DNA from 2 places in the Massilia sp. 9096 genome. Region 2 is predicted to be linked to the other one. Evidence: predicted binding sites of a transcription regulator. Region 2 holds the regulator's gene; the other holds the start of a gene.
What was found. Region 2 encodes LexA, which represses DNA repair genes until DNA is damaged. Its sites were predicted from a motif close to ACTGTATNNNNATACAGT; they were not measured.
Positions count from the first base shown of each region.

Region 1: recA (recombinase RecA) is a predicted target of LexA. The motif match lies at 3,336-3,353, and genes of this name have one in related genera.

Region 1 covers NZ_JQNN01000001.1:3,835,111-3,843,010, forward strand. The annotation lists gene sucC (ADP-forming succinate--CoA ligase subunit beta) at 1-821, opposite strand, end outside; gene FA90_RS16535 (DUF2889 domain-containing protein) at 890-1,447, opposite strand; gene recX (recombination regulator RecX) at 1,703-2,164, opposite strand; gene recA (recombinase RecA) at 2,181-3,272, opposite strand; gene FA90_RS27340 (response regulator transcription factor) at 3,556-4,278, shown strand; gene FA90_RS16555 (sensor histidine kinase) at 4,275-5,828, shown strand; gene FA90_RS16560 (sodium/substrate symporter small subunit) at 5,818-6,150, shown strand; gene FA90_RS16565 (sodium:solute symporter family protein) at 6,147-7,900, shown strand, end outside.
Region 2 covers NZ_JQNN01000001.1:2,821,555-2,829,454, forward strand. The annotation lists gene FA90_RS12040 (replicative DNA helicase) at 1-766, opposite strand, end outside; gene rplI (50S ribosomal protein L9) at 991-1,443, opposite strand; gene rpsR (30S ribosomal protein S18) at 1,493-1,783, opposite strand; gene priB (primosomal replication protein N) at 1,820-2,113, opposite strand; gene rpsF (30S ribosomal protein S6) at 2,150-2,533, opposite strand; gene lexA (transcriptional repressor LexA) at 2,778-3,425, shown strand; gene FA90_RS12070 (sel1 repeat family protein) at 3,550-4,275, opposite strand; gene FA90_RS12075 (hypothetical protein) at 4,449-5,198, shown strand; gene FA90_RS12080 (cystathionine gamma-synthase family protein) at 5,212-6,453, opposite strand; gene purF (amidophosphoribosyltransferase) at 6,497-7,900, opposite strand, start outside.

The DNA.
Region 1 (7,900 bases), 1.0 Mb from region 2:
TCCATGGTCGCCATGGCCAGGCCGGCGCCGTTCACCAGGCAGCCGATGTTGCCGTCCAGCGAGATGTAAGCCAGGTCGAATTTCGACGCTTCGACTTCGGCCGGATCTTCTTCGTCCAGGTCGCGGTAGGCGACGATTTCCGGGTGGCGGAACAGGGCGTTCGAGTCGAAGTTGAACTTGGCGTCCAGGGCGATGACTTTGCCGTCGCCGGTCAGGATCAGCGGGTTGATTTCGGCCAGCGATGCGTCGGTTTCCCAGTAGGCTTTGTACAGGCCTTGCAGGTTGGTGCGCGCTTGCTCGATCGAAGCGTCCGGCACGCCGATCTTGCGGGCGACGTCGTCGGCGTCAGCGTCGGTCAGGCCGACCGACGGATCGATCACGACGTTGTGGATCTTTTCCGGGTTGCTGTGCGCGACTTCTTCGATGTCCATGCCGCCTTCCGACGAGGCCATCAGCACGACGCGCTGGGTGACGCGGTCGGTGACCATCGACACGTACAGTTCTTTCTTGATGTCGGCGCCTTCTTCGATCAGCAGGCGACGCACTTTCTGGCCTTCCGGGCCGGTCTGGTGGGTAATCAGCTGCATGCCCAGGATCTGGTCCGCGTATTCGCGCACCTGGTCCAGCGATTTGGCGACTTTCACGCCGCCGCCCTTGCCGCGACCGCCAGCATGGATCTGGGCCTTGACCACCCAAACCGGTCCGCCCAGCTCTTCAGCTGCCTTGACAGCACCGTCGACCGAGTCGCACGGAATGCCGCGCGGAACAGTCACTCCGAATTTTCGGAGGATCTCTTTGCCCTGATACTCATGGATTTTCATGCTGGCTTCCCTTCTGTTACTGATTAGATGCGGTTAAATAAATGGAGCGGAAAAGACATCGTCGAATACTACCCCGGTACCGCCTTCAAGACCCATTGCGGATAATACTTTTCGACGGCAGGGCCGTCGAGGCGCAGGGCATGGCAGCGATCGAGTTCATAGGGCCGCTCGGCGGGATCGTTCGCCGAGCGGTGGTCCATGGCGTCATCGGCAAAGGCCTGGATTGCCGCGGTGGGCAGGACCTGGGCCAACTCCGTCAAATGGGTGCAGCCGAGGACGCCGGACAGGCGATCCTTGAGGTGCAGTCGGAAATGTTTGAGCAGCGACAAGCCGATCAGCTTCTTGTAGGCAGGAGCGACCGTGTCGCAGTAACCGGGATAGGGTACGGCATCGGACGCGGCTTCGGCGTCCACGATATTCATGTCGCGGTCGATGGTGACGCGCAGCTTGAGGTCGTGCACTGGCAATCCACCCGGCCGGGGACCCGACGGGAGGACGATGTCATGCGTCTTGATGTCGCGGATGCAAGCATCGAGGTCCCACAGACCATCGTCGCGCGCGAACGCTTCGACTGTGATGGCGCGCGTGTGCCTAAGCTTACGCGAAGCGGGTGAAGACAGGGGCATAAACACCAATGCCGGTATGCGGCAATAAAAAGTTGCAGCCGTTGTGCCTGATGCACGTTGCCGCAGCTTCTACGGCAACAACCGCTCTTGCGGCGCTGCTTAAACCATCAAAGTTTAGCACAGCACGCTGGCAAGTGCACCCAAGCCTTGGCCGACCCGGGTATTCGAGAAGAAAAGGAAAGACGTTCTTGCAACGTCAGCGCGCATATCACGACGGAAAATATCGGTGATATGACTGAGAAATATCAAACCGGATCAGAAGTCGTCGTCGTCATCGACGCCGCCTTGCAGCGCCGCGCGCACGGCGCTGCTCGAAAACCCGCGCGCCACCAGGAAACGCATCTGCTTGCTGCGCTCGGCCGCATCCTGCGGCGGCGTGCCGAATTTGCGGCGCCAGACGTCCTTCGCGCGCGCAGTTTCGCTTTCCTTCAGTCCGGATTTGAGTTCGGCGAGATCGTCGCCTTTGACACCGTGCTGTTGCAGCTCGGCGATGACACGGCTGTTGCCGTAGCGGCCGGCGCGGCGATGCACGAGGGACTCGGCAAAGCGTTCTTGCGACAGCCAGTTGTTTTTTTCTAAAAAATCAAGGAGGGCGTCGACATCGTCGCCCTCCTCCGCATACTTCGCGAGTTTGCGTCCCAGTTCGAGCCGGCTGTGCTCGCGCATCGAGAGATATCTCAATGCGCGCGCTTTCAGACTGAGAACCTGCTTGACCAAAACGCTGACGAACCGATTACTCGTCGTCGCCGACAGCCGACACCGCGGCGGCGCCGGCGCCACCATTGTCACCAGCAGCGACCGGAGCCAGTTCGCGCACGCCCAGGGCGGCACGGACCTTGTTCTCGATCTCGCGGGCCAGGGCCGGACGGTCCTTCAGGAACTGACGTGCATTGTCCTTGCCTTGACCGATACGCTCGCCGCCGTAGCTGTACCAGGAACCCGACTTCTCGACGATCTTGTTGTCCACGCCCAGGTCGATGATCTCGCCTTCGCGCGACGTGCCTTCGCCATACAGGATGTCGAAGTGCGCTTCCTTGAACGGCGGCGCGATCTTGTTCTTGACGACCTTGACCTTGGTCTCGTTACCGATCACCTCGTCGCCGGACTTGATCGAACCGGTACGGCGGATGTCCATGCGCACGGAGGCGTAGAACTTCAGCGCGTTACCGCCGGTCGTGGTTTCCGGGCTGCCGAACATGACGCCGATCTTCATACGGATCTGGTTGATGAAGATCACCAGGGTGTTCGTACGGTTGATCGAGCCGGTCAGCTTGCGCAGCGCTTGCGACATCAGGCGGGCTTGCAGGCCCGGCAGGGAGTCGCCCATGTCGCCTTCGATTTCGGCGCGCGGGGTCAGTGCCGCCACCGAGTCGATGACCACCAAGTCGACGCTGCCCGAGCGCACCAGCGCGTCGGTGATTTCCAGCGCCTGCTCACCGGTGTCCGGCTGCGAGATCAGCAGCTCGTCCAGCTTGATGCCCAGCTTTTGCGCATAGCCCACGTCGAGCGCATGCTCAGCGTCGATGAAGGCGCAGGTGCCACCCAGCTTTTGCATCTGGGCGATGGTTTGCAGGGTCAGCGTGGTTTTACCCGACGATTCCGGACCGTAGATCTCGACGATACGACCGCGCGGCAGGCCGCCGACGCCCAGCGCGATGTCCAGGCCCAGCGAGCCGGTGGACACGGTTTGCACTTCCTCGACCGGCGTATTGGCATCCATACGCATGACCGAGCCTTTGCCGAATTGCTTTTCGATCTGCGCGAGGGCGGCAGCCAGTGCCTTGCCCTTCTCAGCTGCATTTACTGCGGATTTTTTGTCGTCCATAACTTTCTTTCTGTCCTAGAGTGAACCAAGATGAGGGGCGCTCGCGCGTTTTCAATAGGGAGTACTGTATAAAATCCCAGTGGTTTTGGCAAGCGATATTTACCGTTCCTGCGACCAAACCGCCTTGTCGGAACTACCACCGAGCTGACGCGTCAGACGCTCTGTCCGGGCGCTCGCACTATATAGAGACTGCGGCCGCGTTTTAAAGGTTTCCTTGTTGCGGATTATCAAACACAATATGCGCAAAACGGCCTGCAACGACAAACCCTGGGAGCCATGAGCGATGCGTATTCTACTTGCCGAAGATGACAGCGTGTTGGCCGACGGCCTGACCCGTTCGCTGCGCCAGTCCGGCTATGCGATCGACTGCGTCAAGAACGGCCAGGATGCCGATACCGCCCTCTCCACCCAGGAGTTCGATCTCCTGATCCTCGACCTCGGCCTGCCCAAGCTGCCCGGCCTGGATGTGCTCAAGCGCCTGCGCGCGCGCGGCTCGCTGCTGCCGGTGCTGATCCTGACCGCCGCCGACTCCATCGAACAGCGCGTCGGCGGCCTGGACGCTGGCGCCGACGACTACATGGCCAAGCCGTTCGCGCTGTCCGAGCTGGAAGCGCGCGTGCGTGCCCTGACCAGGCGCGGCCAGGGCGGCGGCTCGAGCGTGATCCGCCACGGCCCGCTGGTGTACGACCAGGTCGGGCGCAGCGCCCACATCAACGACGAGATGGTCGACCTGTCGGCGCGCGAACTCGGCCTGCTCGAGATCCTGCTGGCGCGCACCGGCCGCCTGGTGTCCAAGGAGCAGCTGGTCGACCACCTGTGCGAATGGGGCGAGGAAGTCTCGAACAACGCGATCGAAGTCTACGTGCACCGCCTGCGCAAGAAAATCGAGACCGGCGGCATCCGCATCGCCACAGTGCGCGGACTCGGCTACTGCCTCGAGCGCTACACCGACGGGACGCGCAAAGGCATCGACGCGCTCCCGGGCAGCGCCCACGGCGGCAAGTGAAGCGCAGCGCGGGCGCCAAGCTCGAGCGACGGTCCTGGCAACAGCAGGAACGGCCGCCGGCGCCATCGTACGTGCCGCCCCTGCCCGAACCCGAGGAAAGCATCCAGCATTCGCTGTTCGGCGAAATCCTCGACTGGATGCTGGCCCCGCTGCTGCTGCTGTGGCCGATGAGCATTGCGATCACCTACCTGGTCGCCAAGTCGATCGCCAACCAGCCTTTCGATCACGCCCTGGAAGACAGCGTCACCGTGCTGGCCCAGCAGGTCAAGCAGGTCGACGGCCGCGTGGTGACGCGCCTGCCCGGCAGCGCGCGCGACTTCCTGCGCGCCGACGACGTCGACAGCGTCTATTTCCAGGTCAGCGCGCCCGACGGCGCCATCGTCGACGGCGACCGCGACCTGCCGCTGCCCTCCAGCGACGACGCCGAGCGCAGCGGCCGCGTGCACTTTCGCAACGAGAACCTGCACGGCGCCCCGGTGCGCGTGGCCTATGCCTGGGTCAACCTGGCGCCGCTGCTCGACCCGAAAATCGAGCCGCCGCTGGCGCTGGTCCAGGTGGCCGAGACGCTGGACAAGCGCGCTCAATTGGCCAACGAGATCATCAAGGGCGTGATCCTGCCCCAGTTCATCATCCTGCCGGTGATCCTGGCGCTGGTCTGGTTCGCCCTCTCGCGCGGGCTGTCGCCGCTGGCCCAGCTGCAGGAGCGCATCCGCGCGCGCCCGCCCGACGACCTGTCGCCGATCGATTCGCGCCAGGTGCCGGAAGAGATCTCGCCGCTGGTCGGCTCGCTCAACGACATGCTGGCGCGCCTGACGCATACGATCGACGCCCAGAAGCGCTTCATCGCCGATGCCGCGCACCAGATGAAGACGCCGCTGGCCGGCATGCGCATGCAGTCCGAACTCGCGCTGCGCCAGGTCGACCCCGACGAGATCCACCGCTCGCTCGAGCAGCTGGCCAAAAGCTCGGAATCGGCCACGCGCCTGGTCAACCAGCTGCTGGCGCTGGCGCGCGCGGAAAACACGCCGCATGCCGGGCTGGCGCTCGAACCGCTCGACCTGTCGCTGCTGGCGCGCGCCGTGGTGCAGGACTGGGTGCAGGCGTCGTTCGCGCACGAGATCGACCTCGGCTACGAGGCCCCCGACGACGGCGCCCCGGACGGGTATCTGGCCATCGCCGGCAACCCGATGATGCTGCGCGAACTGCTGTCGAACCTGATCGACAACGCGCTGCGCTACACGCCGCCCGGTGGCAGCGTGACGGTACGCGTGCGCAGCGACGCCGGCCAGGCGCTGCTCGAAGTCGAGGACACCGGTCCCGGCATCGCGCCCAGCGAGCGCCCACGCGTGTTCGAGCGCTTCTACCGCATCCTCGGCTCGAGCGCGCCGGGTTCCGGCCTGGGTCTCGCCATCGTGCGCGAGATCGCCCAGCAGCACGGCGCCGAGATCCAGATCTTCAACAACCCGCGCAGCACGAACAAGAAATTCCCCGGCAGCCTGTTCCGGCTGACCTTCCCGCCACCCGACACGCACGCCCCCGATGCCGACTGAATCGCCGACCGCGCCCGCTTCCCACGACCACGACCGCGACCCGGACCGGCAGCGCGCACGCCTGCTCGCCGCCCGTACGGCGCACTGGGCGCGCACGCGGCGCCTGACCGCCCTGCTGCTGGCGCTGTGGCTGGCGACCGGCTTCTGTACCGTGTTCTTCGCCCGCGATCTGGCCCACCTGTCGGTGTTCGGCTGGCCGCTGTCGTTTTATCTCGCGGCCCAGGGCGCGTCCCTGATCTACCTGGCGATCATCGGCGTGTACGCCTGGCGCATGCGCCTGCTCGACCGCGCCTTTGCGCGCCAGCTCGGGGAGATCGCGTGAACGCCGGCGCGCCCAAGCCGGCCGCGCCGACGCCGGAAAAGACGCGCAGCTATTTCCGCCGCCTGTCGCGCTACTACCTGTGGTACACGGCCTGCTTCGGCATGTTCCTGGCCTCGCTCGCGATCCTGGAAAACGAAGGCATGCCGCGCCAGTGGATCGGCTACCTGTACATGTTCGCGACGATCTTCCTGTACGCGGCGATCGGCGTGGTCAGCCGCACCTCGAACGTGTCCGAATATTACGTGGCCGGGCGGCGCGTGCCGGCGCTGTTCAACGGCATGGCGACCGCCGCCGACTGGATCTCGGCGGCCAGCTTCATCAGCCTGGCCGGCACGCTGTACCTGCACGGCTTCGACGCGCTGGCCTACGTGATGGGCTGGACCGGCGGCTACTGCCTGGTAGCGCTCCTGATCGCCCCCTACCTGCGCAAATTCGCCCAATACACGGTGCCGGACTTCCTGGCGGCGCGCTACGGCGGCGGCGCCGGGAACCGCGGCAACACGGTGCGCGCGCTGGCCGTGAGCGCCACCATCGTCGTCTCGTTCACCTACGTGGTGGCGCAGATCTACGCGGTCGGGCTGATCGCCTCGCGCTTCACCGGGGTCGACTTCTCGGTCGGGATCTTCCTCGGCCTGGCGTCGATCCTGGTGTGCTCGTTCCTGGGCGGGATGCGCGCCATCACCTGGACGCAGGTCGCGCAGTACATCATCATCCTGGTCGCCTTTTTGATTCCGACGGTCTGGCTGTCGATGAAGTTCGCCGGCAACCCGGTGCCGCAGGTCGCCTACGGCTCGGTACTGCCCAAGCTGGCCAAGCGCGAAGCCCAATTGGCGCAGGACCCGCGCGAGCTGGACGTCCGGGCGCGCTTCCAGGCGCGCGCCGACGCCTATGCCGACCGGCTGGCGCACCTGCCGCGCTCCTGGCAGGAGGGCAAGGTCGAGGCCCAGCGCACGCTGGACGCCGCGCGCGCCCGCAGTGCGCCGCTGGGCGAGGTGCGGGCCGCCGAACGCGCCCTGGCCGCCTATCCGCGCAACGCCGACGAAGCCGCGCACGTGTGGCTCGAGGACCGCGCCGCCGCCCTCGCGCGCGCGCAGGCGCCGGAGCCGCACGCCGAACCCTTCCCCGGCAAGACGCGGCAAGAGTCCGATATCCGCCGCAACAATTTTCTCGCTCTGGTGTTCTGCCTGATGTTCGGCACCGCCGCGCTGCCGCACATCCTGATGCGCGCCTACACGACGCCTTCGGTGCACGAGACGCGCGTGTCGGTGTTCTGGACGCTGTTCTTCATCCTGCTTATCTACCTGACCATGCCGGCGCTGGCCGTGCTGGCCAAGTACGACATCTACACGGCGCTGGTCGGCACCCGCTTCGACGCGCTGCCGACCTGGGTCTCGTACTGGGCCAGCGTCGACAAGGCGAACCCGCTCATCAGCATCGTCGACATCAACGGCGACGGCATCGTGCAGCTGGCCGAGATCGCGATCGACGGCGACGTGCTGACCCTGGCCACGCCCGAAATCGGCGGCCTGCCCTACGTGATCTCCGGCCTGGTCGCGGCCGGCGGCCTGGCGGCGGCGCTGTCGACCGCCGACGGCCTGCTGCTGGCGATCTCGAACGCGCTGTCGCACGACATCTACTACAAGATCGTCGATCCGCACGCCTCGACCCAGAAGCGCGTGACGATCTCCAAGCTGCTGCTGCTGGCGGTGGCCTTCATTGCCGCCTACGTCGCCTCGCAAAAGCCGGCCGA
Region 2 (7,900 bases):
GGGTGCCGCCCATCTCCATCGAGAAGATCGCGACCGGCAGGCCGGCCTCGACCGCGACGGCCTCGCCGATGTTGACCGAGAACGCGGTCTTGCCCATCGACGGACGGCCGGCCACGATGACCAGGTCGCCCGGCTGCAGGCCGGAGGTCATCTTGTCGAGGTCGATGAAGCCGGTCGGCACGCCGGTGATCTCGCCCTGGTTTTCACGGCTGTAGAGTTCGTCGATGCGCTCGACCACCTGCGTCAGCAGCGGCTGCACCGGCAGCCAGCCCTGGGCGCCGCGCGCGCCCTGCTCGGCGATCGCGAAGATGCGCGACTCGGCCTCGTCCAGGATCTGCTTGACCTCGGCGCCTTGCGGATTGAAAGCCTTGCCGGAGACTTCGTCGGCGACGGTGATGAGCTGGCGCAGCACGCCGCGGTCGCGCACGATCTCGGCATAACGACGGATGTTGGCCGCGGACGGCGTATTCTGCGCCATCGCGTTGAGGTAAGGCAGGCCGCCCATTTCCTCGGCCTTGCCGAGCTGGACCAGGGCCTCGTACACGGTGATCACGTCGGCGGGCTTGCCCGAGTTGATCAGGCGCACCATCTGTTCGAAGATGATCCGGTGGTCGTAGCGGTAGAAATCCTCCGCATGCATGAAGTCGGCGATCCGGTCCCACGCCGCGTTATCGCGCAACAGGCCGCCGATGACGGACTGTTCTGCTTCGATGGAATGCGGTGGGATGCGGAGCGACTCGATCTGCGGGTCTGCTGGGGTATTCATGACCGTCATTATACCTTTTACGGGCAGTCGACTGAAATGATTGGTGAGTTTCCGAAAATAAAAAAGCCGGGTCGAACCCGGCTTTTTCATTCCAACAACAGCAGAGGAAACTCGAGAAACCGTAGCGAGCGGAAGCAGTGGTGGCCGAGAAGCGCAGCCGTACTTACGGTACGGCGAGCATCGCAGGCCGCCAATGCGACGCGCAGTAGGTTTATCGAGGTTCCTTAAGCGGCTTCGCCGACGACTGCGACGGTGACATCAACCACGACGTCGGTGTGCAGAGCGACCGAAACCGGGTGCTCGCCGGTGGTCTTCAGCGGACCGGTCGGCAGACGCACTTGCGCCTTTTCGACGGCGAAACCTTGCTTGGTCAGGGCTTCGGCGATGTCGAAGTTGGTCACCGAACCGAACAGGCGGCCGTCCACGCCGGCTTTCTGGGCGATGGTGACGGTCATGCCGCTCAGCTTCTCGCCTTGTGCCTGGGCAGCGCCCAGCTTCTCGGCGGCGGCTTTTTCCAGTTCGGCGCGCTTGACTTCGAACTCGGCCACGGCAGCCTGGGTGGCGCGGCGGGCCATTTTTTGCGGGATCAGGAAGTTACGTGCGTAACCGTCCTTGACCTTGACGACGTCGCCCAGGTTGCCGACGTTGACGACTTTTTCCAGAAGGATAACTTGCATTTATTTTCTCCAGTAATCTGACGATGCTTGTGTACGCGGACGACGCCGATTAAGCGTTGTGCAGGTCGGTGTACGGCAGCAGGGCCAGGTAACGTGCGCGCTTGATCGCGGTGTCCACTTGGCGCTGGTAGTGCGCCTTGGTGCCGGTCAGGCGAGCCGGCATGATCTTGCCGTTTTCCTGGATGAAGTCCTTCAGGGTGTCGACGTCTTTGTAGTCAACCTGTTCCACGCCTGCAGCGGTGAAGCGGCAGAACTTCTTGCGCTTGAACAGCGGGTTCTGCTGTTTGCGCTTGAGTTTTTCTTTGGCTTTGTTTTTGTCGAACTTTTTACCGAATGCCATTTGAGGCTCCTGTATCTAAAAACGTGCGCGCTTTATTTAAGCGACGCCACTGAAATCAATGATGTGAAACACAAGGGCTTTGCTGTTGCGGTTCTTGCGCGCCAAAAACCCCTTGAAGCGGTGCACCGCGCCGAGTTCGGCGCTGGCGAACCGGCCGGAGATTTCTCCGGCGGCGACCGCCGCGATCTCGAACTCGACCGACCGTTCCAATCCCGCTTCCATCTGCTGCGACCCGTGCTGCAGGGTGCCGCTGACGATGGGGATGCCGGCCGGGGTGTAGCGCAGGGTATCGCGTTCGGCGATGCTTGCGACCAGCAACAGCTCGTTCACTGCCCTTTCGCGCTCGCTAATCGAAATGAGCGAGAATTAAGCGTTGGCGGCCGGAGCAGCTGCCTGCTCGGCGCGGTGGCTCTTGGCGGCGTCTTCGCGCTGGACCGACTTCATCATCGGCGACGGGGCGGTTTCGGCCTTCTTCGTCTTGACGGTCAGGTGACGCAGCACGGCATCATTGAATTTGAATGCGGTTTCCAGCTCGACCAGGGTCTCGTTGTCGCACTCGATGTTCATGCAGATGTAATGTGCCTTCGGCAGATTGTCGATCTGGTAAGCCATCTGGCGGCGGCCCCAGTCTTCGACGCGGTGGATGTTGCCGCCGCGCGAGGTGACCGTGGTCTTGTAGCGCTCGATCATCGCCGGAACTTGCTCGCTTTGGTCCGGGTGGACGATAAACACGATTTCATAATGACGCATATAACACTCCTTGAGGACGTTTAAACAGATGCCCACCTCGGCGTCAGGACGAGTGTGGGAAGGGAAAGCCCGACATTATAACGCAAAAAACGTCAAGGCCCAAATGCTTTGTGGATATGCCATCCCGATTACGCCCTTTTGTCTTTAGGTCAAAAAAAACCACGAAAACCCGTGCTGCCCCTTGCGCGCCGCGCCATACTGTACAAAAATACAGCTTGTCCAGATCCAACGAAAGCAAACCCCCATGCTGAAGCTCACTGCACGGCAAGAACAGATTCTCAACCTGATCAAGGAAGCCATCGACAACACCGGCTTCCCGCCGACCCGCGCCGAAATCGCGCAGGAACTTGGCTTCCGCTCGGCCAACGCCGCCGAGGAGCACCTGCAAGCCCTGGCGCGCAAAGGCGCCATCGAGATTTCGCCGGGCACCTCGCGCGGTATCCGCCTGGTCGGCCCGGCCGCCGAAGCCGCCCCGGCGCCGCTGCCCATGATGCCGCCGCCGCACCTGATGTCCCTGCCCCTGGTCGGCCGCGTGGCCGCAGGTTCGCCGATCCTGGCCCAGGAACACGTCGAGGCCAATTATTCGGTCGACCCGGCCATGTTCTCGAGCAAGCCCGACTTCCTGCTGAAGGTCAAGGGCTGGTCGATGCGCGACGCCGGCATCTGCGATGGCGATTTCCTCGCCGTCAAGAAGGTCGATTCGGCCAAGAACGGCCAGATCGTCGTCGCGCGCATCGGCGAAGAAGTCACCGTCAAGCGCTACCGCAAGACCGGTGCGACCATCGAGCTGCTGCCGGAAAATCCGGAGTTCTCCATCATCACCGTCAATCCGCAAACCGACGAGTTTGCGCTCGAGGGCCTGGCGGTCGGCCTGCTGCGCTCCTGGCACTGAGCGGTATTCAGGCCGCAGCCGCGCCGGCCCCATGCCGGCGTATGACGCATAGTTATAACGCGTACAACGACAACGGCCCGCTAACCGCGGGCCGTTGTGGTTTGCAGGGCACAGCGCAGCGCGATCAACGCTTGGCGTCGACGTCGGGCGGCGGTGCGCTGTTGACGATGTCGTTGTGTTCCTTGACCCAGCTCTCGGTCGCAATGCGCCAGGCATTGTAATCGGCCAGCACCATGTTGCCGGCGACCTTGATGTCCTCGGCAGCGCGCTCGCCGACGTCCTTCAGGTGCGCCTCGGCGCGCTCGGTTTCTTCCTTGGTCAGCAGCGGCGCGATATCCTTGGGAATCAGTTTGGTCAGCGGCAGGGATTCGTTGAGGTGGACGACCGCGCGGTTGTGGCAGGCTTCCCAATCCTTCATCTTGGCGCTGTAGCGCTCGATGTCTTCGTTCACCTTCGACACCGAGGGAAAGCGCGGCGCCGGGCAGCGGTAAGCGCCGCCGCTCAGGTCGGCGCCGTCGTATTGCGTGAGCCAGTAGTCGATGTCGGCGCGATGCTCGCCGCGCTTTTTCATCATGTCGAGCGAGGCGATCGCCACCTTGTTGCCCTTCGCCGCCGCCTTGCCCCACCACAGCGCCGCCTTGTCGGCGTCGACCGCGCCGGCTTCGCCGTAAAAATACATCTCGCCCAAGTGCTGCTGGGCCATCACGTTGCCGGCGTTGGCCAGTTTGGTGTACTTCTGCAACGCTTCGGGATAAGCCTTCTTGGCGAACAGGGCGTCGGCGTCGGACAACTCGTCGGCCGAGGCAGTGCCGCACAGCAGGAGCGCGGCGCACAACAGGACTGTCTTCATGGCGGTTTTGCGTTTGAGCATAATTCAAGGAAATGCGAGTGTGCGGCTATCTTACGCGCCAGCAATGGTGCCGTCAGTATTTATCGGACGTCAACTTATGCATCCGGAAACAATACGGTACACACGCCTTCGCTTTGCGACTCTATACTTGCTTGATCGTTATTGATGAGGCAATGATGAACCCTTCCCGCTTTGTGAGCGCCGTCCTTATCGCCTGTGCGGTAAGCGCCGTGGCGCATGCCCAGACCGCCGAGCGCCCCGCCATCAAGGAAGGCGACAAGTGGCGCTTCCTGTCCAAGGTCGAAGAGCTCAAGAACGGCACGCTGACCTCGTCGAGCCGCGAAGTCGATGCCTGGGTGACCCGCGTCGGCTCTCATTCCTTCATCCAGGCCACCAAACCGGTCGACAGCAACTTGCCGCCGCGTGAAGCCGACATCAACCTGGACTGGAGCAGGTCGCAGATACGCGACGGCGCGGAAAAGATCGTCGGCCGCCCTTACCTGTATCCGCTCAAGCCGGGTTTGAGCTGGGACACGGACGCAACCGACCCGCATCCAGCACCGGGCGTCAAGACGCTGCGCAACAAGTTGCATTTCACGGTGCTGGGTTGGGAAGAGGTGAAGGTACCCGCAGGGTCCTTCAAGGCGCTGAAGATCGAAACGGAAGGCAACTGGTTCAGGGAATTCGAACCGGTCGGACCCCACACCAGCAGCACGACCACCGTCAGCCCGGCGGGCCAGTCGACGCTGGTCAACGCCCAGGGCGGGCGCACGCCCGACCCGGTCGGCGGACGCATGTACCGGCTGACCTGGTATGTTCCCGAGGTCAAGCGCGAGGTCAAGGTCATCGCCGAGGAATACACGCCGACGGGCGTCGTGCAGCATCGCACGACGCAGGAACTCGAATCCTACAGCGTCGACTGACCGCGCCGCTGGCTCAGCCCGCCAGCGCGCCGCCGAAGTCGGCCAGCAGGTCGGCCGGGTCTTCGATGCCGACCGACACCCTGATCAGGGATTCGGCGATGCCCATGCTGGCGCGGCGCTCCGGCCCCATCTCGAAGAAGATCGTGTGCGCGACCGGAATCACCAGCGTGCGCGTGTCGCCGAGGTTACTGGCCGGGATCGCCACCTTCAGGCGGTTCAGGTAGTCGAAGCAATCGATCCCCTCCTTGAGCTCGAACGAGAACAGCGAGCCGTAGGCGCGGAACTGGCTGCTGGCCAGTGCGTGCTGCGGGTGCGATTCCAGGCCAGGGTAGTAGACCGCGGCGACGCGTTCGTCGGCCTCGAGCATGCGCGCGAGCGCGAGCGCGTTGGCGCAGGTGCGCTCCATGCGCAGCGCCAGCGTCTCCGCGCCGACCGCGATATGGTGCGCGGCTTCCGGCGCCAGACTGGCGCCGAAATCGCGCAGCGACTTGGCGCGCAACTGGGCCATGCCCTGGGCATTCGGCGCCAGCTTGCGGAAGTTCGGCGCGATGTTCGGGTAGGCGCTCCAGTCGAACACGCCGGTGTCGGTCAGCGCGCCGCCCAGCGCCATGCCGTGCCCGCCGATCGACTTGGTCAGCGAATTGACGACGAGGCCGGCGCCGACCGCCTTCGGACGGAACAGATAGGGGGTGGTCATGGTGTTGTCGACCACGTACAGGATGCCCTTCTGGCGGCACAACGCGCCGATACGCTCCAGATCGGCAATTTGAGTGCGCGGGTTGGCGATGGTCTCGACAAAGACCAGGCGCGTGTTCGGCTGCAGCGCGGCTTCGACGTTGGCGACATCGGTCGCATCGACGAACGACACCTCGGTGCCCTGCGCCGCCACGGTGTTCCACAGGCTGTTGGTGTTACCGAACAAAAAGGACGACGACACCACGTGGTCGCCATCCTTGAGCAGCGCCTGGGCCAGCGCGCCGATCGCCGCCATGCCGGTGCCGAAGCACAGCGTGGCGACGCCGTCTTCCATCTTCGTCACTTTCTCTTCGAGTGCGGAGACGGTCGGGTTGCCCTGGCGCCCGTAGCGAAAGCCCGGCTCCTTGCCCTGGAATACCGAAGCCAGCTGGCGCGCGTCGGTGTAGCCGAACGCGACCGAAGTGTGGATCGGCTTGTGCAGCGAGTTATGCTCGATCGGCTTGCGGCGATCGTTGTGCAGGATGGTGGTGGTGAAACCGTATTCAGTCTTGTCGTTCATGGTCTAGACATCGAAAAAACGGGCGCACGCGGCGCCCGTCGGATCACTCTGCCGGCACCGCCGGGTTGAGGTTCAGCTGAGTACGCACGATGTCGTCGGACGACTTGCCGCTGCTCTTGTGGCGGTGGCTCTCCAGCGCATCCAGGTATTCCGCCGTCACGTCGCCGGTCACGTAGACGCCGTCGAAGCACGACGCTTCCACGTTGGTGATTTCCGGATTGACGTCCATGATCGACTTGCGCAGCGCATCCAGGTCCTGGTAGACCAGGCGGTCGGCGGTGATTTCCTTGCACACTTCCTCGACCGTGCGGCCGTGGGCGATCAGCTCGTCGCGCGTCGGCATGTCGATGCCGTACACGTTCGGGTACAGCACCGGCGGCGCAGCCGAGGCGAAGAACACCTTGCGGGCGCCGGCTTCGCGCGCCATCTGCACGATCTCGCGGCTGGTGGTGCCACGCACGATCGAGTCGTCGACCAGCAGCACGTTCTTGTCCTTGAACTCGGCGGCGATCGCGTTGAGCTTCTGGCGCACCGACTTCTTGCGCATCGCCTGGCCCGGCATGATGAAGGTGCGGCCGACGTAGCGGTTCTTGATGAAGCCTTCGCGGTACTCGACGCCCAGTTTCAGCGCCAGCTGGATCGCGGCCGGGCGCGAGGAATCCGGGATCGGCATCACGACGTCGATTTCCTCGACCGGGATCTCCTTGCGGATCTTGTCGGCCAGGTATTCGCCCATGCGCAGGCGGGTCGCGTACACCGAGGCGCCGTCGATCACGGAATCGGGGCGCGCCAGGTACACGTATTCGAAGGCGCACGGGTTCAGCGACGATTTCTCGGCGCACTGCTGGCTGTGCATGCGACCGTCGTCGGCGATCCATACGGCTTCGCCCGGCGCGATGTCGCGCATGTAGCGGAAACCCAGGCCTTCCAGCGCCACCGATTCGCTCGCCACCAGGTATTCCGGACCGTGCTCGGTTTCGTTCACGCCGATGCACAGCGGACGGATGCCGTACGGGTCGCGGAAGGCCAGCAGGCCGTGGCCGGCGATCTGGGCGATCACGGCGTAGGCGCCGCGGATACGGCGGTGCACCACCGACATGGCCTTGAACACGGCTTCCGGCGACAGCGAGTAGCCGTCGGCGGCCTGCTGGATCTCGTGGGCCAGCACGTTGAGCAGCACTTCCGAGTCGGAACCGGTGTTGACGTGGCGGCGGTCGATGCGGAACAGCTCTTCTTTCAGCTGGGCCTGGTTGGTCAGGTTGCCGTTGTGCGCCAGCGTGATCCCGAACGGCGCGTTGACGTAGAACGGCTGCGCTTCCTCTTCGCTGGACGAGCCGGCGGTCGGATAGCGGCAGTGACCGATGCCGGAATTGCCCATCAGCGAGCGCATGTTACGTGTGCGGAACACGTCGCGCACCAGGCCATTGGCCTTGTACATCGAGAACAT